Regions from separate parts of the Cupriavidus sp. C3SS-1 genome, predicted to be linked through region 1. Evidence: predicted binding sites of a transcription regulator. Region 1 holds the regulator's gene; each other region holds the start of a gene.
The links. The regulator sigma-54, encoded in region 1, starts transcription at its own class of promoters, with help from an activator protein. The targets are predictions, from matches to a motif close to TGGCANGNAANCTGCTTT.
Positions count from the first base shown of each region.

Region 2: the regulator sigma-54 is predicted to act here: its motif matches at 7,358-7,375, upstream of ACIGJC_RS27375 (ATP-NAD kinase family protein).
Region 3: the regulator sigma-54 is predicted to act here: its motif matches at 5,377-5,394, upstream of ACIGJC_RS05605 (circularly permuted type 2 ATP-grasp protein).

Region 1 is NZ_CP172699.1:392,696-403,014, forward strand. It holds gene ACIGJC_RS01865 (LON peptidase substrate-binding domain-containing protein) at 1-152, opposite strand, end outside; gene rapZ (RNase adapter RapZ) at 269-1,156, opposite strand; gene ACIGJC_RS01875 (PsiF family protein) at 1,262-1,633, opposite strand; gene hprK (HPr(Ser) kinase/phosphatase) at 1,811-2,782, opposite strand; gene ACIGJC_RS01885 (PTS sugar transporter subunit IIA) at 2,860-3,315, opposite strand; gene hpf (ribosome hibernation-promoting factor, HPF/YfiA family) at 3,692-4,045, opposite strand; gene ACIGJC_RS01895 (RNA polymerase factor sigma-54) at 4,095-5,573, opposite strand; gene lptB (LPS export ABC transporter ATP-binding protein) at 5,673-6,473, opposite strand; gene lptA (lipopolysaccharide transport periplasmic protein LptA) at 6,503-7,144, opposite strand; gene lptC (LPS export ABC transporter periplasmic protein LptC) at 7,232-7,858, opposite strand; gene ACIGJC_RS01915 (KpsF/GutQ family sugar-phosphate isomerase) at 7,884-8,867, opposite strand; gene ACIGJC_RS01920 (hypothetical protein) at 8,866-8,994, shown strand; gene ACIGJC_RS01925 (monovalent cation:proton antiporter family protein) at 9,003-10,319, shown strand, end outside.
Region 2 is NZ_CP172700.1:2,458,904-2,469,222, forward strand. It holds gene ACIGJC_RS27340 (OsmC family protein) at 1-68, shown strand, start outside; gene ACIGJC_RS27345 (hypothetical protein) at 291-1,112, shown strand; gene ACIGJC_RS27350 (DUF3047 domain-containing protein) at 1,422-2,192, shown strand; gene ACIGJC_RS27355 (lipoyl protein ligase domain-containing protein) at 2,196-2,942, opposite strand; gene ACIGJC_RS27360 (acetoin dehydrogenase dihydrolipoyllysine-residue acetyltransferase subunit) at 3,038-4,150, opposite strand; gene ACIGJC_RS27365 (alpha-ketoacid dehydrogenase subunit beta) at 4,150-5,166, opposite strand; gene ACIGJC_RS27370 (thiamine pyrophosphate-dependent dehydrogenase E1 component subunit alpha) at 5,209-6,207, opposite strand; gene ACIGJC_RS27375 (ATP-NAD kinase family protein) at 6,248-7,321, opposite strand; gene ACIGJC_RS27380 (sigma-54-dependent Fis family transcriptional regulator) at 7,549-9,519, opposite strand; gene ACIGJC_RS27385 (LLM class flavin-dependent oxidoreductase) at 9,758-10,319, opposite strand, start outside.
Region 3 is NZ_CP172699.1:1,198,516-1,208,834, forward strand. It holds gene ACIGJC_RS05585 (DNA internalization-related competence protein ComEC/Rec2) at 1-1,647, shown strand, start outside; gene ACIGJC_RS05590 (MurR/RpiR family transcriptional regulator) at 1,658-2,587, opposite strand; gene edd (phosphogluconate dehydratase) at 2,797-4,692, shown strand; gene ACIGJC_RS05600 (gluconokinase) at 4,839-5,345, shown strand; gene ACIGJC_RS05605 (circularly permuted type 2 ATP-grasp protein) at 5,573-7,048, shown strand; gene ACIGJC_RS05610 (alpha-E domain-containing protein) at 7,103-8,053, shown strand; gene ACIGJC_RS05615 (transglutaminase family protein) at 8,132-8,971, shown strand; gene ACIGJC_RS05620 (proteasome-type protease) at 9,143-9,964, shown strand; gene ACIGJC_RS05625 (alpha/beta fold hydrolase) at 9,977-10,319, shown strand, end outside.

The sequences.
Region 1 (10,319 bases):
ACCATGTCCACATAGCGCTTCTCGAATACGCGCAGCGGCAGGCGGCCATCCGGGAACAGCACCGTGTGCAGCGGAAAGAGTGGCAGGTTGTCCAGCGTCGGCGGCGTCGCGTCGACGGGGGCGGTGTGGCGGAGAAGGTCTGTCGAGGACATGCGATGGCTGGTGTTCCACTGGATCGGGGAAACCGGCCGCCGGATCGGGCGCGGCGACCGCCATGCTGCCAGGCTTGACGTACCTGGCGACACGGGAAAACCACGCACGCAGGCCGCTATGCCGCCGGCGCGAGTTCCCGGTGTCTCACCAGCACATTACCATGCGCGCGGAAATAGTTGGCGAGCCTTTCCGCAATATAGACCGAACGGTGCTGTCCGCCGGTACAGCCGATGGCGACGGTCAGATAGCTGCGGTTATCCGCAATGAAGCTCGGCAGCCACTTTTCGACATAGGCGCGGATGTCTTCGGCCATGGCCAGCACCATCGGCTGGGCCTGGAGGAAGTCGATCACCGGGGCATCGCGGCCGGTCAGCGGGCGCAGCGCCAGGTCGTAGTAAGGGTTGGGCAGCGAGCGCACGTCGAAGACCATGTCGGCGTCGCTGGGCACGCCGTGCTTGAAGCCGAACGACTCGAACAGCAGCGTCAGACGCTGGCTGTCCTCGCGGATCAGTTCCTTGATCCAGCTGCGCAGCGTATTGGTGCGCACGTTGCTGGTGTCGATGCGGTGCGCGGACTCGGCCAGGGGGCTGAGCAGTTCGCGCTCCATCTCGATGGCTTCCATCAGCCCGCGGTCATTGAACGCCGCCCGTTCTTCCTCGGAGCGGGGCGCGCCGTTGGTCAGAATCGACAGCGGATGGCGGCGACGCGTTTCCGAATAGCGCTGCACCAGTGCGTCGGTACTGGCCGTGAGGAACACGACCTCGACCTGATGGGTCTCCGCCAGTTGGCGAACCGTGTCGGGCAGGTGGTCCAGCGATTCGCGGCTGCGGATATCGGTGGCGACGCCGAGGTGCGTATAGCCCTCGGCCGCAAGATAGCGGGCCAGGTCGGGGATGAATTGGGCCGGCAGGTTATCGACGCAGTAGTAGCCTGCATCTTCAAGCACGTTCAGTGCGACGGATTTGCCGGAGCCGGAGATGCCGGTGATGAGGATGATGCGCATAGCATCGGAAGCATAGCATCCGGAAGTGGCCACGTCATGACAGGGGCCGCGCTGACAAAAATGGCGAACCGCGCGGTTCGCCATTTTGTCCGGATCGGCAGCCGATTACTTCGACAGGCATTCCTTCATGAAGGACTTGTATTCGTCGCCCTTCTTGCCCTTGCCTTCCTTGCTGCAGGCCGACATCTTTTCCTGCTGGGTCTTGGTCGGCTGCACGCCCTTGGCCGAGAGGCACTGCTTCATGAAGGCCTTGCGATCGTCGCCTTTCTTGCCGGCGGCCTGATCGTTGCAGTCCTTCATCTTCTGCTGCTGCGCGGTGGGCGCCTTGGCGGCGGATGCCGGTACGGCCTTGTCTCCGGGGCCCGGCGCGGCCGGCATGGCGGGCGCTGCAGGCGTGGTTTGGGTGGCGGGCTGTGCCATTGCGCCGGTGGCCAGCAGCGGCGTTACCAACACACACATCGCGATCAGTTTCTTCATGCTTGCTCTCCTGGCTGTGGAAAACTTCATGGCCGCTTTTCGCCACCCTCACAGTGAACGCTGCGGCTCCGGACTGGGCTCGATGCCCATTACAGCACAAAACGGAAGATATCCCCACCGCGTTGACTTATTTGTCAACGCCGATGTAAGCAATTGAAAACGTGTCGCGATGCCCGCTCAGAGCAGGCGGCCTTGCCCGCGCGAGACCGCATCGGCCTGCATCGCGGCGCGCTGGCGATCCATGAAATCGCGCAGCGTATCGATGCCGCGCAGGCGCAGGATGGTGTTGCGCACGGCGGCCTCGACCAGCACGGCGAGGTTTCGGCCGGCCGCCACCTGGATCTTGACCATATGGATCGGCAAGCCCAGTACGTCGAGGTACTGTGAATCGAGCGGCAGCCGTTCGAACTCGCCATCATTGCGGCGCACCAACTGGACCACCAGCTTCATCTTCATCTTCCGCCGCACGGCGGTCTCGCCGAAGATGGTCTTGATGTCGAGCAGGCCCAGGCCACGTACTTCGAGCAGGTTCTGCAGCAGCGGCGGACAGCGGCCTTCAATGAAATCCGGTCCCAGGCGCACGAAATCCACCGCGTCGTCGGCCACCAGGCCGTGGCCGCGCGAGATCAGCTCCAGGCCGAGTTCGCTCTTGCCCAGGCCAGACTCGCCCATGACCAGCACGCCCATGCCGAGGATGTCGAGGAACACGCCGTGCATGGTCACGCGCGGCGCGGAGATTCGCGACAGGTACAGCCGCAGGTGGTCGATGACCGCCGCCGAGGAAACCGGCGTGGTGAACAGCGGCGTGGACGAGCGCGTGCAGCGCAGTTCCAGGTCCGGCGGCGGCTCCATGCCGTCGGCCACGACCAGGAACGGCGGCTCGAGCAGGATCAGCTCGCCCATCTGGCGCTTGCGGGTCTCGTCGTCGAGGCGCTGGTAATAGGTGATTTCGGGCTTGCCGAGCACCTGGATCCGGTTCGGGTGGATCAGGTTCAGGTGGCCGACCAGGTCCGCGGCCGAGGTGGCCTCGCGGGCAAACTCCACGTCGAAGGCGCGATCCGCACCCTCCAGGCCAGCCACCCACGAGAGTTTGATGTCGGCTGCGTTGTCGTCGAAGATCGACTGGGAGGTGACGCCGGTGAGTTCCATGCGTGATGACTTTCGGGGCGGGGGGGACTGTGCCGGACTTTACGATTGTCCGGTCTGTTGCCAGCCCAGGGGAGGGGTCAGGGATGCCACTGCGTCAGAAGTTCATGGACCGCGTCCGGCGTGGCCAGGGTTGCCAGGCCTTCGCGCATGTCGCGATCCGACAGCAATTGGGCGATTTCGGAAAGAATCTCGAGATGCTGCTGCGTAGCCTGTTCCGGCACCAGCAGGAAGATCAGCAGCGAGACGGGCTTGCCATCCGGCGATTCGAACGGGATCGGCTCGGCCAGCCGCATGAAGGCAGCCAGCGGTTGCTTCAGCCCCTTGATGCGCCCGTGCGGAATGGCCACGCCCGCGCCCAGACCGGTCGAACCCAGGGACTCGCGCGCGAACAGGTTGTCGGTCACGGTCGCCCGCGCCACGCCATGGTTGTTCTCGAATAGGAGCCCGGCTTGCTCGAATACACGCTTCTTGCTGGTGACGCTGACGTCGAGATTGATGTTGCCGGGTGGCAGCAGTTTGGCCAAACGATTCATGGGCGATGCGAGGATTTCAGTTAGCAGGCAGATCGGACTGCTCAGCCCGGAAACGAAGTGGGGCCGGGTTGCGGCCACGCCATGGCTTACCAAGCGTTCGGCCATTATAGAGCAGCGTCTCCCCTGTTCTTGTGCAATGCAGCGCCCTGTATGGCCTGGTCCGTGCTGGCGCCGCCACACCTGGGTACGGTGCTCGCGCCGGAGTCGCTACGCGCTATGTCTTGGAGAGCATACACCGTGCTGCGCCAGTTGCGAACACTTGTGTCCAGGACACGCGCAAGGCCAGGGCTACAGATGCAAAAAAGCCGCGCTACATGGCGCGGCTTGCTTTATCAGTCCTGTTTTCAGTGCCCAGCCTTGCGACTGGCAGGCTTGATTATTGCTGCTGTAGTTGAGCCTCGGCCATCTGGTACTTGACCGCTTCACGGTCGTGGCCTTGCACGCGATCCTTGTAGCGAATCACCTGGCGGTCCAGCTTGTCGACGAGTGCGTCGATGGCCGCATACAGGTCTTCGTGATGGGCTTCCACAAAAATGTCCTTGCCCCGAAGGTGCAAATTGATTTCCGCGTACTGACGCCTGTCCTTTTCCTTGTGATTGTCGACTGAGAGTAGCACGCTGACGCCAATGACTTGATCGAAATGCCTGACGATACGCTCCAGCTTCGTTTCCACGTACTCACGCAGCGGAGGCGTGATGTCCAGGTGGTGTCCACTGATCTTGAAGTTCATAGCGCTTCTCCTTCTGAAAGAGCTGCACCAGGCAGGCGGTGCAACTCGGCTACAAAGTCTTGCGGAGATTGACAGCAGGGATCTTCAGGGCTTCGCGATACTTGGCGACGGTACGGCGCGCGACAACGAAGCCTTGTTCACCCAGCAATTCGGCAATTCGGCTGTCGGAAAGAGGACTCCTCGGGTCTTCGGCTCCTATAAGTTGCTTGATCAAGGCGCGGATCGCCGTTGAAGAAGCCGCCCCACCGGTTTCGGTGGAAACGTGGCTGCCAAAAAAGTACTTCAGTTCGAAAGTACCCATCGGCGTTGCCATGTATTTATTGGTCGTCACCCGGGATATGGTTGACTCGTGTAATCCCAGTGTATCGGCAATCTCCCGCAAAACCAAGGGGCGCATCGCGATTTCCCCGTGCGTGAAGAAGTTCTTCTGACGCTCGACAATCGCCTGCGAAACTCGCAGGATCGTGTCGAACCTTTGCTGGATATTCTTGATCAGCCAGCGCGCTTCCTGCAGCTTTTGCTGCAGCCCCGCGGCACCGGATTCACCCTTGGCGCCGCGCAGGATCTGCGCGTACATGTCGTTGATGCGCAGGCGCGGCATCACATCCGGATTGAGCTGCGCGATCCAGCCGCCGCCGCTTTTGCGCACGAATACGTCAGGCACCACGAAGTCCGCTTCGGGGCGGCTGTATGCGTGGCCTGGGTAGGGCGCGAGCGAGCGGATCAGTTCATGCGCGGCCTTGAGCGCCGCTTCATCCACCTGCAGTGCTTTTTTCAGGCGCGTGTAATCGCGTACGGCAAGCAGTTCGAGGTGATGGTTGACGATCGAGAGCGCCAGTTCGCGCTGCGGATGCTGCAGCCGGCGCAGCTGCAGGCTCAGGCATTCGGCCGCATTGCGCGCGCCCACGCCGGGCGGGTCGAAGCTTTGCAGCAGCGTGAGGATCGCCTGCAGTTCGTCGACCTCGAATTCGAGTTCCTCGGGCAACTCAGAGCAGATCTCGTCGAGCGACGCGCTCAGGTAGCCATCGTCGTCGAGCGATTCGATCAGGAAGATCGCCAGGCCCTTGTCGCGAGTCGAGATCTTCAGCGGCGCGAGCTGCTCCATCAGGTGTTCGCGCAAGGTGGGTTCGGCGTCGCGCAGCTGCATGGGCGTCTTCTCGTCGTCCTCGCCCTGCGGGCGCCGCGCGAAATCGTCCAGGCTCCAGTCGCTGCCGTAATCCTCGCTACCGCTGTCGCTATAGCTCTCATCCTCGCTGCCCGGGCTGCTGGGGTTCGCGTCGCTGTTGCCCTGCGGTTCGGCCGGTGCGGGCGCGGGTGCGCTCTGCAGGTTGACCGAGCCATCGGCCGCCACGCGCAGCGGGCTGTCGATCCAGTCGTTTTCGCGCTCCAGCAGCGGGTTTTCCGTCAAGGCCTGCTCGACTTCCTGCTGCAGCTCAAGCGTAGAAAGTTGCAGCAGCCGGATCGACTGCTGCAGTTGCGGCGTGAGTGCCAGATGTTGGGAGAGACGGAGCTGTAGCGACGGTTTCATGCGACCTATTCTATGCGCATCCAACCGATGTTGGAACGGAAATTGCTATCGCTGATGCTGCCTGATCGTCTCTGCCAAGCCCACCTGCCGCCCCCGGCTTCACATGCGGAAGTTCTCGCCCAGGTAGACGCGGCGCACCGACTCGTTGGCGATGATTTCGTCGGGCTGGCCCGATGCGAGTACGGTGCCTTCGCTGATGATGTACGCGTGGTCGCAGATGCCAAGCGTCTCGCGCACGTTGTGGTCGGTGATCAGCACGCCGATGTTGCGTGCCTTCAGGAAGCTGACGATGCGCTGGATTTCGCCGACGGCGATCGGATCCACGCCGGCGAACGGTTCATCAAGCAGGATGAAGCGCGGCGAGGACGCCAGCGCGCGGGCGATTTCCACGCGGCGGCGCTCGCCGCCCGACAGCGACAGCGCGGGGTTGTTGCGCAGGTGGGCGATCTGCAGGTCGTCCAGCAGCGTATCGAGGCGGCTGTCGATCTCGGCCTTCGGCAGCGGCTTGCCGTTGACCAGCTGCAGCTCCAGCACCGCGCGGATGTTCTCTTCCACATTGAGCTTGCGGAACACCGACGCTTCCTGCGGCAGGTAGGACAGGCCCATGCGCGCGCGCTCGTGGATGGCCAGGCCGCTTATGTGCTGGCCGTCGAGCACGATATCGCCCTCGTCCAGCGCGACGAGGCCCACGATCATGTAGAACGACGTGGTCTTGCCCGCGCCATTGGGGCCGAGCAGGCCCACCACCTCGCCGCTCTTCACCTCGAGCGACACGTCCTTCACCACCGTGCGAGACCCGTAGCGCTTCTTCAGGTGGCGCACGACCATCGTGCTGCTGTCGGCACGGGCGTCGGGAGCGGCGGAAGCGGGCGTGGGGGCGAGCATTGCGGTATCGGTCATGGTGGCGGTGATGCGTTCGGGCGCGTGATTCAGGGCTTGCTGGACGGCGCGGGTGCCGACTTCAAGTCGAGGGGCGGGCTGGCGGCCGCACCGCTGGCCTCCTGGCGCGGCGAGAGCACGGCGCGCACGCGTCCCGACGGATTGCCGGCCGACGTGTTGTCGCCGCCGCCGGCGGCGGTGTAGAACTCGTTGCGGCTGTCATAGGTCAGGACCGCGCCGCGGATCTCGTCGACCAGCTTGGCGCCCTGCAGCCGCGCCATGCGCGCGTGGCCGATCAGCTTGGACAGTTCCTGCTTGCCGTCGTATTCGATGCGGTCGCCCCAGCCGTCCATGTACTCGTCCACGCCTTCACGCTTCTGGCGGATATAGGCCTGCTTGCCGCCCTTGGCCGTGGCCACCGCGTACTGGTAGCCCTGGGGGTCGGTGCGGATCTCGGCCGCATCCGACTTCAGCACCATGGTGCCCTTGGTCAGGACCACGTTGCCGGTCAGCGTGTAGATCTGCTTGACGTCGTCGTAGCTGGCGTTGTCGGCTTCCAGGACCAGCGGTTTGTCCCGGTCCGCGCGTTCGGCATGGGCGCCCAGCGGCGCCAGCGCGGCAATCGCGGTGGCCACGGCCAGCAGCAGCGGGGCGGCGCGCCGGCGGGACAGGGTCGTCAGGGAAGCAATCATGTTGGCAAGGGTCGCAGGAAAGCGGAAGGTCGGGCGCGATGCTCAGGTCCGCGGTGCCGCCCGGTCGGGCGCGGGCGGCTGTTGTTGTCAGGATCCCGGAGTCCGGGTGGGCGCACCGGTGATGATGGTGCCGCGTACGTTGCCCAGCAATTGTACTTCGCGGGTAACGTTGTTGAAGATCAGCCCGTTGGCGGTCATGACCGACGGGCCGCGCGTGAGCTTCACGGCCTTGTCGGTCTTGACGATGTCGTCATTGACCAGGACCTGGAAGTACTCCGACGCGGCCGTCATGAGCGGGTCCTTCGCGGCATCGGCGCCCTTTTGCCGCTCGATGTAGCCGTTGCCATACAGGTCGATCACCGAGCCTTCGGCATTCATGCGGCCGCGATCGGCGCGGGCGGTGACCGGCGGACGCTCGGGCTGGTAGGCGCGCATGGCGGGACGGGTGAACTCGTAGGTCTGGTCGTCGTCGAAGTGGACCATCTTGTCGCCGGTGAAGCGCATCTTGGTGCTGCCGTCCTGCGCGAGCTCGGTGGCGGAGAAACGCTCCATGTAGTAGTCGGGCTCGTGCTTGCGCACGGTCGGCGCCTTGGTGCCTTCCTGCTGCGTATTGACTTGCACCAGCCAGAACGTGCTGCCGGCCACCACGGCCATCAGCAGCAGCGGCAGCAGCCGCAGTACGATCCCGGTGAGGGAGGACAGGAGTGCCTGCATGGTCTCGTTGCGTTCGCGCCGCGCTTCAGATGACCTTGGCGCGGGTCAGGTCGTGGATGTGCAGCGCGCCCACCAGGCGCCCGTCATGGTCCACCACCAGCAACTGGTTGATGCGGTTGGCTTCCATGACCTGCACGGCTTCGACGGCGAGCTGGTCTTCGTGGACCACTTGCGGATTCCGGTGCATCACTTCGCCGATCGGCACGGTCTTCCAGTCGCGCGGCGTTTCCAGCAGGCGGCGCAGGTCGCCGTCGGTGAACACGCCGATGGCGATGCCGTCCGGGTCGACCACCGCGGTCATGGCCATGCCCTTGCGCGTGATTTCCATCAGCGCCTGGGCCAGTGGCGTGTTCTCGCGGACTTCCGGCACGGCGTTGCCGCTGCGCATGACGTCGCGCACGTGGGTCAGCAGCTTTCGGCCGAGCGCGCCGCCTGGGTGCGAGCGGGCAAAGTCTTCTTCGCCGAAGCCGCGCGCATCCAGCACCGCCACCGCCAGCGCATCGCCGAGCGCCAGCGCCGCGGTGGTGCTGGCCGTCGGCGCCAGATTCAGCGGGCAAGCTTCCTTTTCCACGCCGGCATCCAGATGGGCGTCGGCCAGCTTGGCCAGGTTCGATTCCGGGTTGCCGGTGACCGAGATCAGCCGAGCACCGATGCGCTTTACGATCGGGATGATCGACAGCAGCTCGCCGGTCTCGCCGGAATTTGAGAAGGCAATCAGCACGTCCTCGCGCGTGACCATGCCGAGGTCGCCATGGCTGGCCTCGGCCGGGTGCACGAAGAACGAGGGCGTACCCGTGGAGGCCAGCGTGGCCGCCACCTTGCGGCCGATATGGCCCGACTTGCCGATGCCCGACACCACGACACGTCCGCTGCACTGCAGGACGAGCTGCACGGCGTGCGCGAAGTCGGCGGTCAGGCGCCCGGAGAGCGCGGCGACCGCGTCGGCTTCAATCTGGAGGGTACTGCGGGCGAGCCTGAGTGCTCGATCCGCATCGAAATTGGCTATCATGGCGACGAAGTATACCAACGAATGCGGCGACGCCCGGGCCGTCCCGGCGAGCGCCGCGCTTGCCGTGTTCCGCCGGCAGGGCGCCCGTGCCGGGGCACGGCCGGCCAGCCCGGTCGGTTCATCCTGAGCATCTTGATGCATTCTCCGCTGGAACTGACCCTGGTGCTGCTGGCTGCCGCCGTATTCGGCGTGGTCGCGTTCCGCATGCTGCAGCTGCCGCCCATGCTCGGTTACCTGGCGGTCGGCATCCTGATCGGCCCGCACGCACTGGGCCTGGCCAGCGACACGGCGCAGACCAAGTACCTGGCCGAGTTCGGCGTGGTCTTCCTGATGTTCTCGATCGGCCTGGAATTCAGCCTCAGCAAGCTGCGCGCCATGAAACGGCTCGTGTTCGGGCTGGGAGGCTCCCAGGTGGTGCTGTCGATGCTGGCCGTGGTGCCGGCGAGCTGGCTGTTCAACTGGTTGTTCCCGCTCTCCTGGCAGGCTTCGGTGGCGCTTGGCGGCGCGCTGGCGATGTCGTCCACGGCCATCGTCTCGAAGATGCTGTCCGAGCGCGTCGAGCTGGAAAGCGAGCATGGGCGCAACATCATCAGCGTGCTGCTGTTCCAGGACCTGGCCGTGGTGCCGCTGCTGATCGTGATCCCGGCGCTGTCGCGCGATCCGGGCGACCTGGTGGTGGCGCTGGGCCTGGCCACGGCCAAGATCGCCGTGGCGATGGGCGCGATCTTCTTCCTCGGCCAGCGCCTGATGAGCCGCTGGTTCCACGTGGTGGCGGCGCGGCGGTCGCAGGAACTGTTCATGCTGAACCTGCTGCTAGTCACGCTCGGCATGGCCGCGCTGACCGAACGGCTCGGGTTGTCGATGGCACTGGGTGCGTTCATGGCCGGCATGCTGATCTCGGAAACGCCGTACCGGCATCAGGTGGAAGAAGACATCAAGCCCTTCCGCGACGTGCTGCTCGGGCTGTTCTTCGTCACCATCGGCATGCTGCTCAATATCCAGGTGGTGCTCGAGCACGTCTGGCTGGTGCTATTGCTGCTGGTGGTGCCGATCCTGTTCAAGCTGGTGCTGATTGCGGTCCTGGCAAGACTGTTCGGCTCGCGCCAGGGCGTGGCGATCCGTACCGGCCTGGGGCTCGCGCAGGCCGGCGAATTCGGCTTCGTGCTGCTCAACCAGATCGACGGGCTGAACCTCGTGGACCCGGTGCTGATCCAGGTGATCCTGGCGTCGATGCTGCTGTCGATGCTGGCCGCGCCGTTCCTGATCCAGTACAGCGACGCCATTGTGCTGCGCTTTGCCGCGAACGAATGGCTGATGCAGTCGCTGAACATGACCCGCATCGCCGCGCAGAGCCTGCAGACCGAGAAGCACGCCATCATCTGCGGCTACGGGCGCAGCGGCCAGAACCTGGCCCATATGCTCGAGAGGGAGGGCATCACCTACGTGGCGCTC
Region 2 (10,319 bases), on a different replicon from region 1:
CCAACAAGTGCCCGGTGCACAAGTCATTGTCGGCCGAGATTGTCATCGACACCACGCTCTCCAGCTGATCGCGTCATCGTCCTGACCCACACCACGCGGTACGGTAGCAGGTGAGCAGGCCGGCGCCAGCGCTGAAGTCCGGATGTGCCGCGTTTGTGCGCTGCCCCACCAAGCTGATGGTGCTGAGCGCCGAGAACGCCGCTCGCTGTTTTGTAGGCAGCGAGCCGCACGTCTTACCATGATTAAAAAAGAAAAAGGCAGCACCTTTATCGCTGTGGAGCGGGGACACCTTGACGAATTACATCGAAGAATATTGCGCCCAGATCCGGCGCACGGGCGCTGCTGGCGTGATTGCCAAGCCCATTCTGGTCGGCCAGGACGGTACATACACGATGACGTACGTGCCGCACGAGCATCACAACTCCGGCGCCCGCCTGGTGCTGGTCAGTACGACGCCCGGACACGCCCATGTGCGGCTCGCGGCGGCGGTGACGGAGGAGTTGGTGCAGGCCCGCACGCCTGCCCGCGTGATTCAGCGCGAGAACAAGCGCCGCGTCGAACTGGGGGGCCAACTGGTCCGGCCTAACCTGATCCGCATGCTCGATCATTTCCGCGCGCCGGAACTGGTCGGACTGCCGCACGCTGCGGCGCTGTGGAACGAAGGCTTCGAGCAGTTCCAGCCGCTGGCCTTGCTGCCGTTCGCCACCACGCGCCGCGGGCTTGCCTTCGACGGCACGCTGGAAGACCTGCTCGCAACACCGATGCTGAGCGCCGCGTTCGACACCCGCTTCCTCGGCGCGATCCGGCAGATGCGCCCCGACGCCTTGTACATTGCGCTGGGCCGTACCGCGTGGGCCGGGCTGCGCCATGCGGTGAGCCGGCGCCTGCTGGCCCGGCACCAGTTGCTGGGGATGATGCCGGTCCCCGCGCGCGCTGGAAACATGGTGCGCTACTTCCTGCGCGAGATTCCCGCGCGCGACCTCTCGCCGAACGACCCTGTCCGCCACCGCGTCGAATGGCTCGACGCCGCCCACGCGGAACTGATGGCGAATGTCCAGAAGCGGCGCGCCGCCACCGTTCCCCCCACGGGCCCAAATTACCTGATCGCATGATCGGGACGCGAGCCAGGACACTGCCCCTACCAAAGAGGGGTCTCGATGCGCGCCATTGCGCCGATAAAGCCTCTTGAGGAAACTGACCTCCTCGCATTCCCGATTGGCGGCCCCTGTGCGGGCCGCGATTTTTTTTACGCTGTGCGCAGCGCTACGCCAGTTTTCCTGGCGGCCAGTCCTGTCCGCGCGATGCCAGCGACTGCCGCGCCTCGCCCCCACTCGCACCCCATCCCGGCATTGCCTGGCGCAACGGAAAGTGCGCCATCTCACTACAATTCAGCAATGCCCAGCAACCGGAGCGATACCGCCATGCCTACCCCGTCCAACTGGCGCGCACACATGCAGACGGGATCGCTGCTGCGCGCCCTGCTGTGTAGTGCCACCTTGCTCGCAACCCCGGCGCTGCCAGCACAGGACGACCAGCCCGGCATCGCGTTCTCCGCCCTGCGTCCCGGCGCGCCGTTGCCGGCCGACTGGAAGAACCTGCCAGTCGTCCACGGCAAGGCCGAAACTCGCTACAGCCTGGTGAAGGATGGCGCCACCACTGTCCTGCAGGCCGACGCCAGCGCCGCGGCCTCGGCGCTGATGCACGAGGGCAATATCGACCTGGGCCGCACGCCGGTCGTCGCCTGGCGCTGGAAAGCGCAAGCCCCCATAGAAGGCGCCAATAACCATGAGGGGAGCAAGGAAGACGCTCCCGCGCGGCTGGTGTTCTTCTTCGAGGGCGACAAGGAGAAGCTCGCTTTCGGCGACCGCGCCAGCATTGATCTGGCCAAGCGCTTCGGCGGCGAAGACCTGCCCTACGCGACGCTGATGTATATCTGGTCGACCTCGGCGGCGCCCGGCAGCATCATCCCCAATCCGCACACGGGCCGCGTGCAGATGATCGTGGTCTCCGGCCGTCCTGGCGACGCAGGCCAGTGGCAGAACCTGCGCCGCAATATCGCGCAGGACTACGAACAGGCGTTCCACGAACCGCCCGGCAAGATCTCCGCCTATGGACTGCTGACGGATACCGACAATACCGGCGCCACGACGCGCGCCTGGTACGGCGACCTGCGCTTCCTCCCTGCGCGTTAGGCACTAGGCATGCGGCGGCGGCGTGGCCGCCGCGCTGGCCCTGAGCGCCTCGACGACCTGCGCCATCAGCCTCGTTCCGCCGGGGGCTGCGCTGCCGATGGCCTGCTGCACGCTGACCACCTTGTCGGCATCGTAGTGCCGGCCGGTGCCTGCCTCGGCCTCGAAATCATTGGCACGCTGCGTGATCGCGACCGGATCCGCGCTGACGAGCAGCACCGCATGTGCCAGCACCAGGTGGCGCTGGCCATCCGGCGCCTGCACGGCCGCGGGCTCGCGGCGCCAGTACTGGGCCGTTCCGGCGATCTTGCGCGCCTGCCCCGGCGAGCCCCAGGCGAGGTTGAAGCGGCCGTCGCAGAAGGAACCGTCCACCGCCTGCCAGTGGGTCTCGACGTCAAGCCGGCGCAGCGCCTGCCCGACGACCTCGCACAGGTGTAGATACACCGCCTCGCTCAACGCGCCGGGGGGCCCGTCCACGCGGTACGCAAGGCTCAGGTTCAGGATGCCCGGGCCCTGCGGCACCAGCCCGCCGCCCGACATGCGCAACCAGACCGGGCAGCCGCGCCGCGCGAAGCTGGCGCGCGCCGCTTCGAACGGCTCGTATCGCAGGTAACTGCGCGGCACCACCAGCGAGACCGGCGCTTCCCACAACTGGGCAACCGGCTCCCCTTGCGCAGCCAGTTCGAGAAGCGCCAGTTCGGCCTGCAACGGATCGTCTTCGGCTGGATCGGCTTCGATGAACGCAAATGGCATGGAATTCGTCCTGGCAGTGGCCTGCCACACGATAGCAGGCCGCGCGAGACAAGGCGCGGCGCGGACGGTGCTACGGTCCGCCCGCGCCAACCACCTCAGCCGGCCAGGTGCTTGCGCAGCAGCGCGTTGAAGTCGCTGGCCTTTTCCATCTGGCTCATGTGCCCGGCATCGCCGAACACCTTCACCGTGGCGCCAGCCGGCGCGTTCTGCGCGTGCGCGCTGGGAATGATGCGATCCTGCGCGCCCCACACCACCAGCGTGCGCGTACCCGTATCCGCCAGCCGCTGACCAGGCAGTTCCCGCTGGCGGCCCTCGGCGAACAGGCTCGCGCCGAGCGTGGACAGCGATTCCTGCACGCCGTCGAGCCGCTTGTAGCGCAGCAGGTCGTCCAGCATCTGCCGGCTGACGAGCTCCGGGTTGGCGAACAGCAGCTCGACCACTGGCTTGAGTTCGCGCCGCGACTGCGCGCTGACAAAGCCCTCTGTATAGCCGTTGTTGATCTCATCGCCGAGGCCCGCCGGCGACACCAGCGCCACCGAGCGCACGCGCCGCGGCGCATCGACGGCGAGCTGCGCGGCAATGCCGCCGCCCATGGAGTGGCCCACCACGTGCGCCGCGTCGATGCCCACCGTGTCGAGGAATCGCGCTACAAAGCCGGCCATCTCCGCCAGCGTCGTGCCCGCGAGCCGCGGCGACGTCTGTCCGTGACCGGGCAGGTCAAGCGCCACCACGGTGTACGCGTCGGCGAGGGCGTCGAGGTTGAACAGCCAGTTGTCCAGGTCACCGCCAAATCCGTGAATGAAGAGCACCGCTTGCTCCGCGTTGCCCTTGCGGGCGTAGCGGACGCGGATGCCGTCGACGTCGGCATACTGGTACGTGGGTCCGGCCTCCTCCTCGCCGCCGTCGTCCGCCGGCGTTTCATAAGCCGCAATGTAGGCATCGATTTCCGCATCGCTCACCTCCGCTGACGCCAGCACGCCAAGCAATGCCTTGACCGGCAGCACGTCGCCCACACCGGCCACCTTGCGGCGCAGGGTGCCGGCGTCGGGCGCCTCGACGGCGTTGGCGATCTTGTCGGTTTCCACATCGAGGATCGGCATGCCCACCGAGATCTCGGCGCCTTCGTCGACGAGCCAGGCATTGATGGTGCCTTCCTTCATCGACAGGCCCCACTTGGGCATCACAATCGGAGTCATTGCTGTGGCCATCAGTGCTTGCCTCCCTTCATGGTCTTGCGCACCGCTGCCACCACGTGCGCGGCGCTCGGGATATACAGGTCTTCCAGCGTCGGCGAGAACGGCACCGGCGTGTGCGGCGGGCATACCATCTCGATGCCGGCCTTGAGTGCGCCGAACGCCTGCTGCGCCACCTGCGCCGAAATATCGGTTGCGATATTGCAGCGCGGGCTCGCCTCGTCCACGACGACGAGGCGGCCGGTGTTTTCGACCGATTCGAGCACCGTGTCCATGTCCAAGGGCGATAGCGTGCGCAGGTCGATCACTTCCGCTTCCACGCCTTCCTTTGCCAGCGTCGCCGCCGCGTCCAGCGCGCGATGCACCATCAGCCCGTACGCAACGATGGTCACGTCCTTGCCGTCGCGCGCGATATTGGCCTCGCCGAACGGAATCGTATAGGCGCCCTCGGGAACGTCGCCCTCCAGCCCGTACAGGTTCTTGTGCTCGCAGAAGATCACCGGGTCGTTGTCGCGGATCGCCTGTATCAGCAAGCCCTTGGTGTCATACGGCGTGGACGGGCACACGACCTTGAGGCCCGGGATATGCGTGAACAGCGGCGTCAGCATCTGGCTGTGCTGCGCGGCCGCGCGGAAGCCCGCACCGACCATCGCGCGGATCACCACAGGCGTCTCGGCCTTGCCGCCGAACATGTAGCGGAACTTCGCGGCCTGGTTGAAGATCTGGTCGAAGCAAACGCCCATGAAGTCGATGAACATCAGCTCCGCGATGGGCCGCATGCCGCAGGCCGCCGCGCCAATCGCCGCGCCCACATAGGCAGATTCCGACAGCGGCGTATCGAGCAGCCGGTCGCCATGCTTGGCATACAGGCCCTTGGTCACGCCGAGCACGCCGCCCCAGGCGTCCTTTTCGCCGTCCGCGCCGGCGCCGCCGACAATGTCCTCACCCAGCATGATTACACTGGGGTCACGCGTCATTTCCTGGTCGATCGCCTCGTTGATCGCCAGCTTGATGCTCAGTTTGCGAGCCATGTTCTGTCTCCTGATGATTGGATAGCTGCGTCGGGTTGGCGGTTAGTAGCTCACATAGACATCGGTCAGCAAATCTTCCGGCCCGGGCAGCGGCGCGGCCTTGGCTTCCTGCACGGCGTGCTCGATCAGCGCGGCAACTTCACGGTCGATCGCATCGAACTCCTCGCGCGAGATCACGCCGCCCTGCGTCACCGTGCGCGTGAACAGCTTCAGGCAATCCCGATTGGCGCGGATATCGTCAAGCTCGCCGGCCGCGCGATAAGTCTGCGCATCGCCTTCGAAGTGGCCGTAGAAGCGGACCATCTTGCATTCGAGCAACGCCGGGCCGCCGCCTTCGCGCGCACGACGGATGACTTCGCCGGCGGCCTCATGGACGGCGAAGAAATCGGTACCGTCCACCGTCACGCCGGGAATGCCGAAGCCGGCCGCGCGATCCACATAGCTGTCCACCGCGGTGCCGTAGTCGCGCGAGGTCGACTCCGCATAGCCGTTGTTCTCGATCACGAAGATCACCGGCAGATTCCACACGGCGGCCAGGTTCAGGCTCTCAAGGAAGGTGCCCTGGTTCGAGGCGCCGTCGCCGCAGAAGGTAATGCCGACCTCGCCCTTGCCACGGAACTTTGCGGCCAGCGCGGCGCCGCAGATCAGCGGCGCGCCCGCGCCCAGGATGCCGTTGGCGCCCATCATGCCCTTGGACAGATCGGCGATATGCATGGAGCCGCCCTTGCCGTTGCACGAGCCGCCCTTCTTGCCGTAGATCTCCTTCATCATCGCTACGGGGTCGACGCCCTTGGCAATGCAGTGGCCGTGGCCACGGTGCGTGCTGGCGATGCGGTCGCCGTCATGCAGGTGGTGCAGGATGCCGACACCGGCGGCTTCCTCGCCTGCGTAAAGGTGCACGAAGCCCGGAATGTCGCCGCGGCCGAAGTCCACGTGCAGGCGTTCCTCGAAATCGCGGATGGTGCGCATCTTGCGATACACCGTCAGCAGGGTCTCCTTGTCGAGCCCGCTGGGGCCGGCTTGCATGGCACTGGCGCTCATGGTTGTCTCCTTGGGTTGAAGTTGTGGTGGTACGGCTGCCTCAATACGTGCTTGCTGATTGCGTGACAGATACGCTGCGCATCAGCCGCTCGCGCGCGGCATAGCGCATGCACGCGGCCACGTCGATGCTGCGGAACGCGTGCTCGTGCAGGGTGATGCTGACTTCGTCGCAGGGGCCGAAGGACAGTTCGCGCTCGCCGTCGAGCGCGACGATGCCGGAGCGCTGGCGCACGCGATGCGGGCGGGCATGCTCCAGGTACTGCCAGCCCGCCACGTCAACCGGGCACAGCAGGCCCGGGGCAATTGGCGCGCGCAGCTCGAACTCGCCTTGCCCCCGCGCGGCCAGCTCGATCGCGAGGCCACCCGGCTCGCGCCGGCCCAACGGCTCCAGCAGCCCGGCGATGGCGGACAGGCCAATGGCCTGCGGATCGGCGAAGGCTACGTACACGGCAGCCAGCGTGTCGGCTTTCCACAGCGCCCGCGCGCCGATGAAGTGTTCATGGGCAATGACCGCGTCGACGAGCGCGATATCGCGCCGGAAGCCGCCGTCGGCATCGCGGATCACGATATCGAGCCGCTTGTTCGATGCCAGCGCCAGCGAGGCCGGCACCCGGCCCGTCGCATACAAAGCCGCCGCCAGCCCCGTGATAGTCGGCTCGCGCATTTCCGGATACGCATTGTTGGTGCCGGTGGACAGGCCGGCGACCGGCACGCCGCCGCATTCGCGCACCACCGCACGGTGCGTGCCGTCGCCGCCGAGCACGATGATGACGGCCACGCCGGCATCGGCCATGTGGCGCGCCGCATTCAGCGTATCGTCGACGCGCGCCGTGACCGGCATGTCGATGTACTCGACCGCCGGCAGCCCGGCGTCCGGACCCTGGTGGCGGGTCAGATGGCGGGCCAGCATGACGCGCAGGCCTTCGCGATCCGGCATCATCATCACGCGGTCGATGCCGCAGGCCGACAGCGCGGCCAGCAGCCGCAGCACGATGTTGACGCGATCGGACAACTGCAGGCTGTTGGCATTGGCAATCACGCGGCGGATATCGCGCGCCGACACCGGGTTGGCGATGATGCCTACCAGCGGCGCACCGTCGGACCGTGCTTGCATGGCCTGTCTCCTGTCTGTCGTTGTGCTGACAGGCAGATTGCAATGGCTGTGCCAGCACGCACGGCGCGCTGTAGCCACGCAGGGGACCGGAAAAGTTGCGGGATAACCCGCAGGAAACGCGGGTCAGGCCGCCGCGCGGGCAGTGCCGGCGGCGTTCATGGCGTGACAGGTGTCACAGGGCAGGTGTACAGCGCTGGACAGCTGTATCGTTGGCAGCTTTATGGCTGTTATGGCTGGGGCGGGTCGCCGTCGCGGCGGTTGGGAGACTGGATGCCGTAGCGCTCCATGCGGCGGTACAGCGTCATGCGGCTCACGCCGATCTGCCGCGCGACAGCGCTCAGGTTCCAGCCTGACGCACGCAGGTACTGCATCAGCAGCATGGCCTCGGGCGGCAGTTCCGGCGCGTCCTCCGGCTGCGGAGGCAGCACCGGCACGGCGGACACTGGCATCAGGGCGCCCAGGCCATCTGGCAGGTCATGGGCATCGATATACCCGCCGGCGCAGACGGCGCGCGCGTACTCCAGCACGTTGCGCAGCTCGCGCAGGTTGCCAGGCCAGCGGTGGTGGCAAAGCAGGTCGCGCGCCTGCGGCGACAGCGTGATGCCGCGCTGGCCGCCTTCATCGAGCATCTTCTGCACGAGCCATTCGAAGTCGGTGCGATCGCGCAATGGCGGCAGCGCGAACCGGGCACCGTTGAGCCGGTAGAACAGGTCCTCGCGGAAGCGCCCCTGCGCGACCAGGTCTTCCAGCCGGTGATGGGTCGCCGAAATCACGCGCAGCCGGACCGGCACCGGACGCGCCGCGCCGATCGGCAGCACCTCGCCCTCGGCCAGCACGCGCAGCAGCCGCGACTGCAGCTCGCGCGGCATGTCGCCGATCTCGTCGAGGAACAGCGTGCCGCCGTCCGCTTCCTGGATCAGCCCGCGTTTGCCGCGCGGCCCGGCGCCGGAAAAGCTGTTGGGCAGGTGGCCGAACAGTTCGCTCTCGATCAGCGTTTCCGGAATGGCGGCGCAGTTCACCGCCACGAACGGCTGCCCGCGGCGCGCGCTGGCCAGGTGCAGCGCCTTGGCAAGGTACTCCTTGCCGCTGCCGGTCTCGCCGTTTATCAGCAGGTTGATCGGGGAATCCACGAGCCGCGCCGCGCGCTGCAGTTGCTGCTGCAGCGCGGGGTCGCCGCCGCACAACGCCGCCAGAGGCTCCGGCAGCGGCGTTGGGCGCTCCTGCGCGCCACTGGCCTGCCAGCGCAAGGCAGGCGGCATCACGCTCAGGTACAGCAGGCCGCCGCTGCGGTTCAGCGCCACCAGGCGCTGCTCGCTCGGACGCGAGTAGACATAGCGGCCGAGGTCTTCGAGCCGCGCGTTGAACAGCGTCTCGAACGACTGGCCCAGCACCGTGCCGGTGGCCAGTTCCCCTTCGAGCATCCGCCGCGCCCGGTGGTTGTGTCCGACAATGCGGCCGCTGTCATCGAGTGCGAGCAGGTACTCCGGGTTGACGTCGACGAACTCGGGGGCGACGTTCAGCTTGAGGATCCAGTCGCGGTGATGCGCGCGCAGGAAATTCGCGTTCTCGATATGGGCCGCGTAGATGCGCACCAGCTGCAGCGCCAGCCCCTGGCTGTCCTTTGCATTCGGGGACGTCAGCGCGGAGATGTCCAGGATCGCGTGCAGGTTGCCGTGCGTATCGAACAGCGGCGCGGCGGTGCAGGTCAGCGGAATGTGGGTGGCGTCGAAATGATCGGCCTGGTGCACGGTCAGGGCTTCGCCCGTGAACAAGGCCGTGCCGACGGCGCATGTGCCCGCGCCGCACTCGCTCCATTCCGCGCCCAGGTACAGGCCGGCATGGCGCAGGTCGGTATCGGTGCGCGCATCGCCGATGTAGTCGACGGTCACGCCCTGCGCATCGGTCAGCAGCACCACGTAGCCCAGGCCCGCGACCTGCGCATACAAGCTCTCCAGCCCATGGCGCGCAATGCGCGCGAAATCGTCGATGCGTTGCTGGTGTTCGCGCAGCCGCGTCTGCGGCACGATGCGGGCTTCCTGCATGCGCGACGGGTCCAGCCCGTACTGGTGCACGCAGCGCCGCCACGAATTCTCGATCACGGCATCGTGCGTGGGCCGGTCCGCGGGCAGGGCTGGCGGCGGAAGGTAGGTGGTGGCGTGGACTACCGTCTCGATGTGCTCGCGTTGCCGCAGGTCCATCGCTGTCTCCTTGTCGTCTCCGCGGCGTGCGCCGCGGAGGGCACATTGGCGGACTGGCGAACCGGTCGCGTCATGGCGCGACTCTGTACTGGCTGCCTACTGTATCCGACGCGGTCGGGACGGTGCAAACCGATATCATCGCCGCCGCAGCCATGTGCGCCAGGCGGCATTCCAGTACGGTGGGGACAGGACTGCCCCGGCCCCTTGCGCGGCCGGGCCTTCGAAGGCGATTCCCGCTTCAGGCCGCCGGCGTCAGCGCACGCGCCGTGTCGGCGGCAATCTCGAACGAGCGCAGGCGCGCGGCGTGGTCGAAGATCTGGCCGGTCAGCATCAGTTCATCCGGGCGCAGGTCATCGACAAAGCGCTGCATGCCGGCGCGCACGGTTTCCGGACTCCCCACCACCGAGCACGCGAGCGAACGGCGGATATGGTCTGCCTCACTCTCGTTCCACAGCGCCTCGATATCGTCCACGGGCGCGCGCAACTGCCCCGGCGTGCCGCGCACCAGCGCCAGAAACTGCTGCTGCAGCGAGCTGAACAGGCGCCGGGCCTCGGCGTCGGTCTGCGCCGCGAACACATTGAGGCCGAGCATCACGTAGGGCCGCTCCAGCTGCGCGGAAGGCCGGAACGTCCGCCGGTACAGGTCCACGGCCTGGCGCATGAAGCCCGGCGCGAAATGCGAGGCAAACGCGAACGGCAGGCCCATCGCCGCCGACAGCTGCGCGCTGAACAGGCTGGAGCCAAGCAGCCACAGCGGCACCTTCAGGCCCGCGCCGGGCACGGCGCGCAGGCGCTGCCCA
Region 3 (10,319 bases), 810 kb from region 1:
TTGCATATCACCATGATCGCCGGCATGGCCGCGGGGCTGATTCACTCGGCGTGGCGCCATTCCTTTGGCCTGGGCCGCCGCTTGCGCAGGCCGCTGCCGTTGCGGTGCCCGGCGCGGCAGGCGGGGCTCGTGGCGGCGGTGCTGGCGGGATTGGGCTACGGGCTGATTGCCGGTCTGCAGATCCCCGCACTGCGCACCGTGGCCATGCTGTCGATTGCCGCGCTTGCCGCCTGGGGCGCGCGTACGCCGCCGGCGTCGGTGGTGCTGGCGTGGGCCGCGTTCGTCGCGCTGTGGCTGGACCCGTGGGCGGTGCTGCAGCCGGGCTTCTGGCTGTCATTCGGCGCGGTCGGCGTGATCTTCCTGGCGGCGGCACGTCGCGAAACGCCGGTGAGCGGCTTCTGGCCACGCGTGCGTGCCGCGCTGGCCGGCGCCGCACGCACGCAATGGGCCGTCACGCTGGGGCTGGTGCCGCTCACGCTGCTGCTGTTCCGGCAGTTTTCCGTCATTTCCCCGCTGGCCAATGCCGTCGCCATTCCGGTGGTCAGCATGCTGGTCACGCCGCTGGCGCTGCTGGGCGCGGTGATGCCGCCGATCCTGGCCGGGCCACTGCTGGCGATCGCGCATCAGGCGCTGGCATGGCTGGCGGTGGTGCTGCGGTGGCTGGCCTCGCCCGAATGGGCGGTCTGGGAAACGGCGCAGGCCGGCGTGCTGGAGACAGCGTTGGCCGTTGTGGGCACCTTCGCGCTGCTGGCGCCGGCGGCGTTTGGTTTGCGCATAAGGCTGCATGGGCTGCTGTTGAGCTTGCCCATGGTGCTTGCACCCGGCGATGACATTGCGCCAGGAGAATTCCGCGCGGTGATGCTGGACGTGGGGCAGGGCACCGCCGTACTGGTGCGCACGCGCGCGCATGCCTTGTTGTATGACGCCGGGCCAGCCTATGCCTCGGGCGCCAGTGCGGGGACGCACGTGATCCTGCCCTACCTGCGCGCGGCTGGAGTACGCAAGCTCGACTATCTGATGGTCAGCCACGAGGATATCGATCATGCAGGCGGCGCGCGGCACATCATGGAAGCGGTGACGGTCGATGCGAGATCAACGTCTGCCCCGGCGGGACACGTGCTGCTTGGCGAGGCCGAATGGACGCCGTGCCACGCGGGCCAGCGCTGGGAATGGGATGACGTGCAGTTCACGGTGTTGCATCCGGCCGTCGAGCAGTCGCGCGATGCGGCGATCGGCAGCAATGCGCGCAGCTGCGTGCTGAGGGTGGGCAATGGCCGCAGCAGCCTGTTGCTGACCGGTGATATCGGACGCGCAGAAGAACGCGAGCTAGCCGAGCGGCTGCCCGCGGAGTTGCTGCGTGCCGATGTCCTGGTAGTGCCGCACCACGGCAGCGGCACATCGTCGGGTCCGGCGTGGCTGGCGGCGGTCAGGCCCGATGCGGCGGTGTTCCAGCTTGGCTATCGCAATCGCTATCAGCATCCACGTGGCGAGGTGTGGGCGCGTTATGGCGATGCGGGCATCCAGCGCTACCGCACGGACGAAACCGGCGCGGTCACCATGGACACGCATGGCGAAGGCTATACGCTGGCCGCGTTCCGCCAGGTGGAGCGTCGCTACTGGCGCGACGCCCCGGAGGCGCCGCGATAGCCTGGGTATGTCAGTGGGCGGTGCGAGAGCGGGACCGCGCGGCTGTCTTGCGGCTGGCCGGTGGCGATGGCGCATCCGCTTCCTGTGGCGCGCGGGCGGGTCCCGCGCCGCCGATGCGGCGCTCACGCAGATGGGCCTTGGCACGCTGCAGTCCGGCCGCGACAGTATCGGCGCGTTCCAGTGCCACGCCGGCCGCAAGCACGTCACCGAGCACGAGGTGGCAAATGCGCGACGTCATGGGCGTATAGACCTCGCTGTCCTCTTCCACGTCGGAAAACACGCAGACGTCGGCCAGCTTGGCCAGCGGCGAGCCGCTATGCGTCAGGGCCAGCACGCTTGCGCCGCTGGAACGGGCCAGCGTGGCGGCAGTCAGCATGTCCCACGTGCGGCCACTGTTCGAGACCAGCACGGCCACATCGCCCGGCCCGAGCAGCGCGGCTGACATGCTGAATACGTGCGGATCGGAGTAAGCCGTGGTGGGCATGCCCAGGCGGAAGAACTTGTGCTGGATGTCGAGCGCGACGATGCCCGAGTTGCCGCAGCCATAGAACTCGATGCGGCGCGCGGTGGCAAGCAGGCGGATGCCGTGCTCGACCTGGTCCGCCGACAGCGCATTGCGAACGCTCATGAGCGTGGCAATGGTGCGGTCGAATACTTTGCCGGCAATGTCGGCGGGGCCGTCGTCCGGCTTCACGTCCTGATGGACGAAAGGCGTGCCCCCGCCCACATTTTGCGCGAACTGCAGCTTGAATTCACGGAATCCGTCATAGCCCAGCGCCGCGCAAAAGCGCGCGATGGTGGGTTGCGACACGCCGGCGCGCTCGGCCAGCTCCGGCATGGAAAGCCGGATCACGCTGGCGCCGTGGCGGGCGACATAGTCGGCCAGGCGGCGTTCGGACGGGCGGAGCGTGTCGTAGACGGCAAGGATTCGGTCGCGCATGACGGTGGCGGAGCGTGGCTGGCAGGATCTGAATGTAGATATTCTACAGTGCTGTGGCTTTGCGGAGCCGAGGGGTTGCCGTGAAATTGCGCTAGGGATTTCCCGTATTCCATGGATTTCATGACGTTTGTGATCTCAAGGAGGCTGCTTGCGTGATTTTTGTATAGCTATAATGTAGAAAATCTACAGGCCCACAGGAACGTCCACCCATGCCCCACGCCGTCCATGCCGAAATCCTTGCCGTGACCCGGCGCATCGCCGAGCGCAGCCGCGCCAGCCGGCAGGCCTACCTTGCGCGCTGCGAGCGTGCGCAGGCGGAACTGGGTCCACTGCGCGGCATGTCGTGCGCCAACCTGGCCCACGGCTTTGCCGCGCTGCCGGCGCACGACAAGCTCAAGCTGCGCGTCGAACATGCGGCCAACCTGGGCATCGTGACGGCATACAACGACATGCTGTCGGCGCACCAGCCATACGAGCGCTATCCCGGCGTGATCCGTGAAGCGGCACGCGCGGCTGGCGCCGTGGCGCAGGTGGCCGGCGGCGTGCCGGCGATGTGCGACGGCATCACGCAGGGCAACCCCGGCATGGAGCTGTCGCTGTTTTCGCGCGATGCCATTGCCATGAGCACGGCGGTGGCGCTGTCGCACAACACGTTCGACGCCGCCGTGATGCTGGGCGTTTGCGACAAGATCGTCCCGGGCCTGGTGATGGGGGCGCTGCAGTTCGGCCACCTGCCGGTCGTATTCGTGCCGGCCGGGCCGATGGCAAGCGGCCTGCCGAACAAGGAGAAGGCTCGCGTGCGCCAGCTCTACGCCACCGGCCAGGTCGGCCGCGAAGCGCTGCTCGAAGCCGAGTGCGAGGCCTATCACAGCGCCGGCACCTGCACCTTCTACGGCACCGCCAACAGCAACCAGTTCCTGATGGAAATCATGGGCCTGCACCTGCCCGGCGCAGCCTTCGTCCACCCGGACAGCGGCCTGCGGGACGCGCTGACCGCGGCGGCGGCGCAGCGCGCGCTGGCGCTGTCGGCGCGGGGCAGCGCGTATCTGCCGATGGCGCGCATCGTCGACGAGCGCGCCATCGTCAACGCCATGGTCGGCCTGCTGGCCACCGGCGGTTCCACCAACCACACCATCCATCTCGTGGCCATGGCGCGCGCGGCGGGTGTGCTGATCGACTGGGATGACTTTGACCGCCTGTCCCGCATCACGCCGCTGCTGGCGCGCGTCTATCCGAACGGCTCGGCGGACGTGAACCACTTCCACGCCGCGGGCGGCGTGGGCTACGTGATTCGCCAGTTGCTGGAGGCCGGACTGGTGCACGAGGACGTGCAGACTGTGGCCGGCCCTGGCCTGGCACGCTACACGCAGGAGCCCGTGCTGGTCGACGGCGTCCTGCAGTGGCGCGATGGCGCCAGTACCAGCGGCGACGCACAGGTGCTCGCCACGGCGGCCGAGCCGTTCTCCGACGAGGGTGGCCTGCGCCTGATGCAGGGCAACCTGGGCCGCGGCGTGATCAAGGTATCCGCCGTGGCGCCCGAACACCGCGTGGTCGAGGCGCCGGCGCGCGTGTTCGATTCGCAGGAGGCCCTGCAAGCGGCCTTCGAAGCGGGCGAGTTGAACCGCGACTTGGTGGCGGTGGTGCGTTTCCAGGGACCCAATGCCAACGGCATGCCGGAACTGCATCGCCTGACGCCCGTGCTTGGTGCGCTGCAGGATGCGGGGCACCGCGTGGCGCTGGTGACGGATGGCCGCATGTCCGGCGCCTCCGGCAAGGTCCCCGCGGTGATCCACATGGGCCCCGAGGCGCTGGCCGGCGGACCGCTGGCGCGCGTGCGCGATGGCGACCTGGTGCGCATGGACGCCGTTGCCGGCACGCTTGCCTGGCTCGGTGATCCGGCCGAGTTCGCGGCGCGCCCCGTCGTGCCGGCGCCGGCCGATGATTTCGCCCGGTTCAGCATGGGCCGCGGCCTGTTCGGCCTGTTCCGGCGTCACGCGCGCATGGCGGAAGAGGGCGGCAGCGCACTCGACCTCTCCGAGGCCGACGCCATGCCGGCGGCCGCGGCGCCCGGAACTGCCACGGCAGCGCATTCCGTCGCACAATAGCCGGGCCAAGGCCCGTTTCATCCGATTGACTCGATTCCTCCCGGCCGGTGCCAGCCGCCAGCCGGGCACCTGTGCGCCGCCTGCCGGCGCCAGGCTACCGACAAGGGTGGGGCAAACCATCCGACACCATGATCGATGGAGCAGACATGATCTATATCCTGATGGGCGTTTCCGGCAGCGGCAAATCCACGGTTGGCGAAATGCTGGCGCAACGCCTGGGCTGCGCGTTCCATGACGCGGACGAATTCCACAGCGCCGCCAACAAGGCCAAGATGCACGCGGGCATTCCGCTTACCGACGAGGACCGCTGGCCATGGCTGGCGGCCATGCGCGCGGCCATCGATGCCGCGCGGGCCGAGGGCCGGACCCACGTGTTCACCTGCTCCGCGCTGCGCCAGGTGTATCGCGACCGGCTGACGCCGCCGGACGGCGGCGTGACCTTCGTCTACATGAAAGGCGACGCGTCGGTGATCGGCTCGCGCCTGTCCGCGCGCACGGACCACTTCTTCAACCCGGCACTGCTGCAGAGCCAACTCGATACGCTGGAAGAACCCCAGGGCGCGCTTGTGCTCGATATCCGGCAAACGCCGCAGGCGCTGGTGCAGGCCATCCTCGACGACGGCGAACGCCACCGCGCCACCGCCGCGCGCTGACCCACTTCTGCGCGCGCGTCTGCAGTACCCCTGGCAGGCATCTTGCTTCACCCGTTTCCGTGCCGCGCCATCGCGGGGACTTGCGGCTTTCGCTGGCACAAGTATGCTGAAAGGGCCAGTCACTCGACAGTCTGTAGAGCCAAAAAACAAGGGGCGGCGATTCCGGTGGGAGACCGGCAGGCCAGGCGACCAGGACGCCCCCCGATTTCACGGAGGGAAGGGCCATCATGGCGGCGCGCTTTTTTGACGAGATGCTGGATTGGCGGGATGACGAGCGGAATACCGTCATCCAGGCGGGGCAGGCCCTGCCGGGTGGCCTGGTACGGCCGCACTACAGGCAATTCTCGGACTGGCTGGCGCGACAGTCCGAGAACACCATGGCCAACAAGCGCGCCGAGGCGGACCTGATCTTCCGGCGCGTGGGCATTACCTTCGCGGTCTACGGCGACAAGGATGAATCCAACAGCGGCACCGAGCGGACCATTCCGTTCGACGTGATCCCGCGCATCTTCCCGGCCAGCGAATGGGCCATCCTGGACAAGGGCCTGCGCCAGCGTGTGGCGGCGCTGAACCGCTTCATCCACGACATTTATCACGGGCAGGACATCATTCGCGCCGGCGTGATCCCGCCGGACCAGATCTACAACAACGCGCAGTACCGCCCCGAGATGCTGGGCCTGGACGTGCCGCACGACGTCTACGCGCATGTGGCCGGCATCGACGTCGTGCGGGCCGGCGAGGGCGAGTTCTACGTGCTGGAGGACAACCTGCGCGTACCGTCGGGCGTGTCGTACATGCTCGAAAACCGCAAGATGATGATGCGCTTGTTCCCGGACCTGTTCGCCCGCAACCGCGTCGCGCCGGTGGCCCACTATCCCGACCTGCTGCTCGACATGCTGCGCGGGGTTTCGCCGCAGGCCATCGCTGACCCCACCGTGGTGGTGCTGACACCGGGCATGTACAACTCGGCTTACTTCGAACACGCTTTCCTGGCGCAGCAGATGGGCGTCGAACTGGTGGAAGGCAGCGACCTCTTCGTCGAGGACGACCATCTCTACATGCGCACCACGCAGGGGCCGCAGCGCATCGACGTGATCTACCGCCGCGTGGATGACGATTTCCTCGATCCGCTGGTGTTCCGGCACGATTCCTCGCTCGGCGCGGCGGGGCTGCTGTCGGTCTACCGCGCGGGCAACGTGACCATCTGCAATGCCATCGGCACCGGTGTGGCGGACGACAAATCAATCTACCCGTACGTGCCCGACATGATCCGCTTCTACCTTGGCGAGGAGGCCATCCTCAACAATGTGCCGACCTATATGTGCCGGCGCCCGGACGATCTGCAGTACGTGCTCGACAACATGGCGGAGCTGGTGGTCAAGGAAACCCATGGCGCCGGCGGCTACGGCATGCTGGTGGGACCTGCGGCCACGCGCGCGGAGATCGATACCTTCCGCGAGGTGGTGAAGTCGCGGCCCGAGCAGTACATCGCCCAGCCGACCCTGGCGTTGTCGACGTGCCCGACCTATGTCGAGGCGGGTATCGCGCCGCGCCATATCGACCTGCGTCCGTTCGTGCTGTCGGGGCGCGAGGTGCGCATGGTGCCGGGCGGGCTCACGCGCGTCGCGCTGCGCGAAGGATCGCTGGTGGTGAATTCCTCGCAGGGCGGGGGCACCAAGGACACCTGGGTGCTGGAGCGCTGAGCCCTCCGCCACAACGACGCCAGGCCGCCACGACCGCATTGCGAGGAGAATCCCATGCTGAGCCGCACCGCCGACCATCTCTTCTGGATGGCCCGCTATACCGAACGCGCGGAGAACACCGCGCGCATGCTGGACGTCAACTACCAGACCTCGCTGCTGCCGCAATCCGCGGAAGTGGCGGAGCAGGGCTGGTGGGCCATGCTCGACATCTCGGAGCTGACCCGTGCTTTCGACCACAAGTACGGACTGCTGACGCGCGACGACGTGATCGACTTCATGGTGCGCGACATGACCAATCCGTCGTCGATCATGAGCTGCCTGCGCGCGGCGCGCGAGAACGCGCGCGCGGTACGCGGCTCGCTCACGACCGAGGTCTGGGAAACGGTCAACACCACCTGGCTCGATGTGCAGCGCATCATCGCGGACGGCGAGTTGCAGGAAGACCCGTCGCGCTTCTTCGAGTGGGTCAAGTTCCGCTCGCACCTGGCGCGCGGGGTGCAGTTCGGCACCATGCTGAAGGATGACGCCTTCCACTTCATGCGGCTCGGCACGTTCCTGGAGCGCGCCGACAACACCGCGCGGATCCTCGACGTGAAGTTCCAGGCGTCGGGCTCCGACGACACCGATCCCAACCGCGAGCAGAACGATTTCTACCACTGGGCCGCGGTGCTGCGCTCGGTGTCGGGCTTCGAGGTCTACCGCAAGGTCTACCGCGCGGTGATCACGCCGCAGCGCGTGGCCGAGCTGCTGATCCTGCGCCCGGACATGCCGCGTTCGCTGGTGTCGAGCATGGATGAGGTGGTGGCCATCCTTGCGGTGGTCTGCAACCAGCAATCGGGAGAGACCGAGCGCCAGGCTGGTAAACTCCATGCCGACCTGAAATATGCCCGCATCGACGACATTTTTGCTGTCGGGCTGCACGCTTTCCTGACCAGCTTCCTGGAGCGCATCGGCGACCTCGGCAACGGCATCAGCCGTGATTTCCTGGTGCCGCTGGCGGCTTAGTGCCTAGTGCCAAGTAACGGATGGATGCCGCGGAGAGCACCCATGTGCAGCAGTCGTCGCGGCGGCCTTCCGAACACCGTGAAATACAAGATTCATCACCAGACCGTCTATCACTACGCGGAACCGGTGCGGCGCAGCGTGCACGAATTGCGGCTCGCGCCGCGTTCGGGGCCGCTGCAGGCCGTGCAGGGCTGGGAACTGCAGGCACCTGGCAACCTTTCCCAAGCGCGCGATGGCTTCGGCAATATCGTCCATCACTTCACCGTCAAGGGCCCGGCCGATACCATCGCCATCACGGCGATCGGTGAAGTAGAGGTCAAAACTGCGCACGATGAAGGAGGGCGTGACGGGCATCATGCCTTCCGCGACGGGCCCGCCGCGGGCGAGGCGCGGGTCTCGCCGCTGTACTTCGTCGGCGGCACGCCGCTGACCGCCGCCCCGCCCGAGATGCAGGCATTCGCCGCGCCGTTCCTTGCATCCGGACACGAGGTGCCGGCGCTGCTGGCGCTCGCCGGCGGCATCGCCGATCACGTGCGTTATGCGGCAAATACCACGCACGTTGGCACCTCGGCGGCCGAGGCGTTCCATCTTGGCAGCGGGGTTTGCCAGGACCAGGCGCAGGTGATGGTGGCCGCGTGCCGCGCGTTCAACATTCCCGCGCGCTATGTGAGCGGATACTTCTACGATCCGGCGGCCACGGAACTGGCCAGCCACGCCTGGGCGGATGTCTGCCTGGATGCGGGGCAGGACCTGTGGTGCAGCATCGATGTGACGCACCGTTGTGTGACGGATCACCGGCACGTGCGGCTTGCGGTCGGACGTGACTACCAGTCTGCGGCACCGGTCCGTGGCATTCTCGAGGGCGGCGGCGGCGAGACCCTGCAGGTGAATATTGCCATCACGCCGCTGACGGACTGAAGGGCCCGCAGCCCGCCGCACCGATTCGAGGCCGCCTCGAGGCCGTGCCGGCCGGTGCGCCCCAAATTCGAGCACTGTCTCCAATCCGCCGGGACCGGCCCGCAGGGTGTGCGCCGGACGCTAGAATTCCCGCTGCAACCCCGCACGGTTCTGTGAGAACCCGACAAGACCATGACTTATTGTGTTGCCATGCAGCTCGACGCCGGCCTGGTGTTTCTTTCCGATTCGCGCACTAATGCCGGTGTCGATGCGATATCCACCGCCCGCAAGATGACGGTGTTCGAAGAGCCCGGCGACCGCGTGATGGTGCTGCTGACTGCCGGCAACCTGGCCATCAGCCAGTCGGTGCGCCAGTGCCTGGCCGAGGCGCGCGACGAGAAGCGCTCGCTGTGGACAGCGCGGGATATGTTCGAGGCCGCGTCCATCGTCGGCGATGCCGTGCGCCAGGTGCATAAGCGCGATGCCCATGCGTTGCGCGATGCCGGCATCGATTTCAACGTCAGCCTGATCTTTGGCGGCCAGATCGGCGGCGAGCGCGTGCGGCTGTTCAATGTCTACGCGGCCGGCAATTTCGTCGAGGCGATGCCCGAGAACTGCTATTTCCAGATCGGTGAAGCCAAGTACGGCAAGCCGATTATCGACCGCGTGGTGCACCCGTCGCTGCCGCTTGGCGAGGCCGCCAAGTGCGCGCTGATTTCGATGGATTCGACGCTGAAATCGAATATCTCGGTTGGCCTGCCGCTTGATTTGCTGGTGTACGAAGCCGATACGCTGCGGGTTACGCACTTCGTCAACATCGACGAGCGCAACGCGTATTTCCGTATGATCCGCGACACCTGGGGACAGCGCCTGCGCCAGGTGTTCGGCGAGATCAGCGACCCCGAATGGGATGCCGAGCGCAAGGCCGAATTCCCGCTTGCGCGCACGGGCGAGGCGGACCTTTGGGGGCAACCCGTGCGCGCCACGCGAGAACGTTCGCGCACGCAGGACTGAGCGGGGCAGACGATGCGCGAGATCATTCATTTTTCCCATGCCAACGGCTTTCCGGTGCCGACGTACCGGAAGCTGTTCGCCGAGCTGGAAGGGGATTTCGAATTCCGCGCCGTGGAGCGCTACGGCCACCGTCCGGAGTTCCCGGTGACGCGCGGCTGGCCGCACCTGGTCGACGAGCTGCTCGATTCGCTGCAGCGCCAGTACCGCGAGCCGGTGTGGCTGGTCGGGCATTCGCTGGGCGGCTTCCTGTCGCTGATGGCCGCGCTGCGCCGCCCCGAATGGGTGCGTGGCGTGGTGATGCTCGATTCGCCGATCATCGCGGGCTGGCGCGCATCGCTGTTGAGGACGGCGCAAT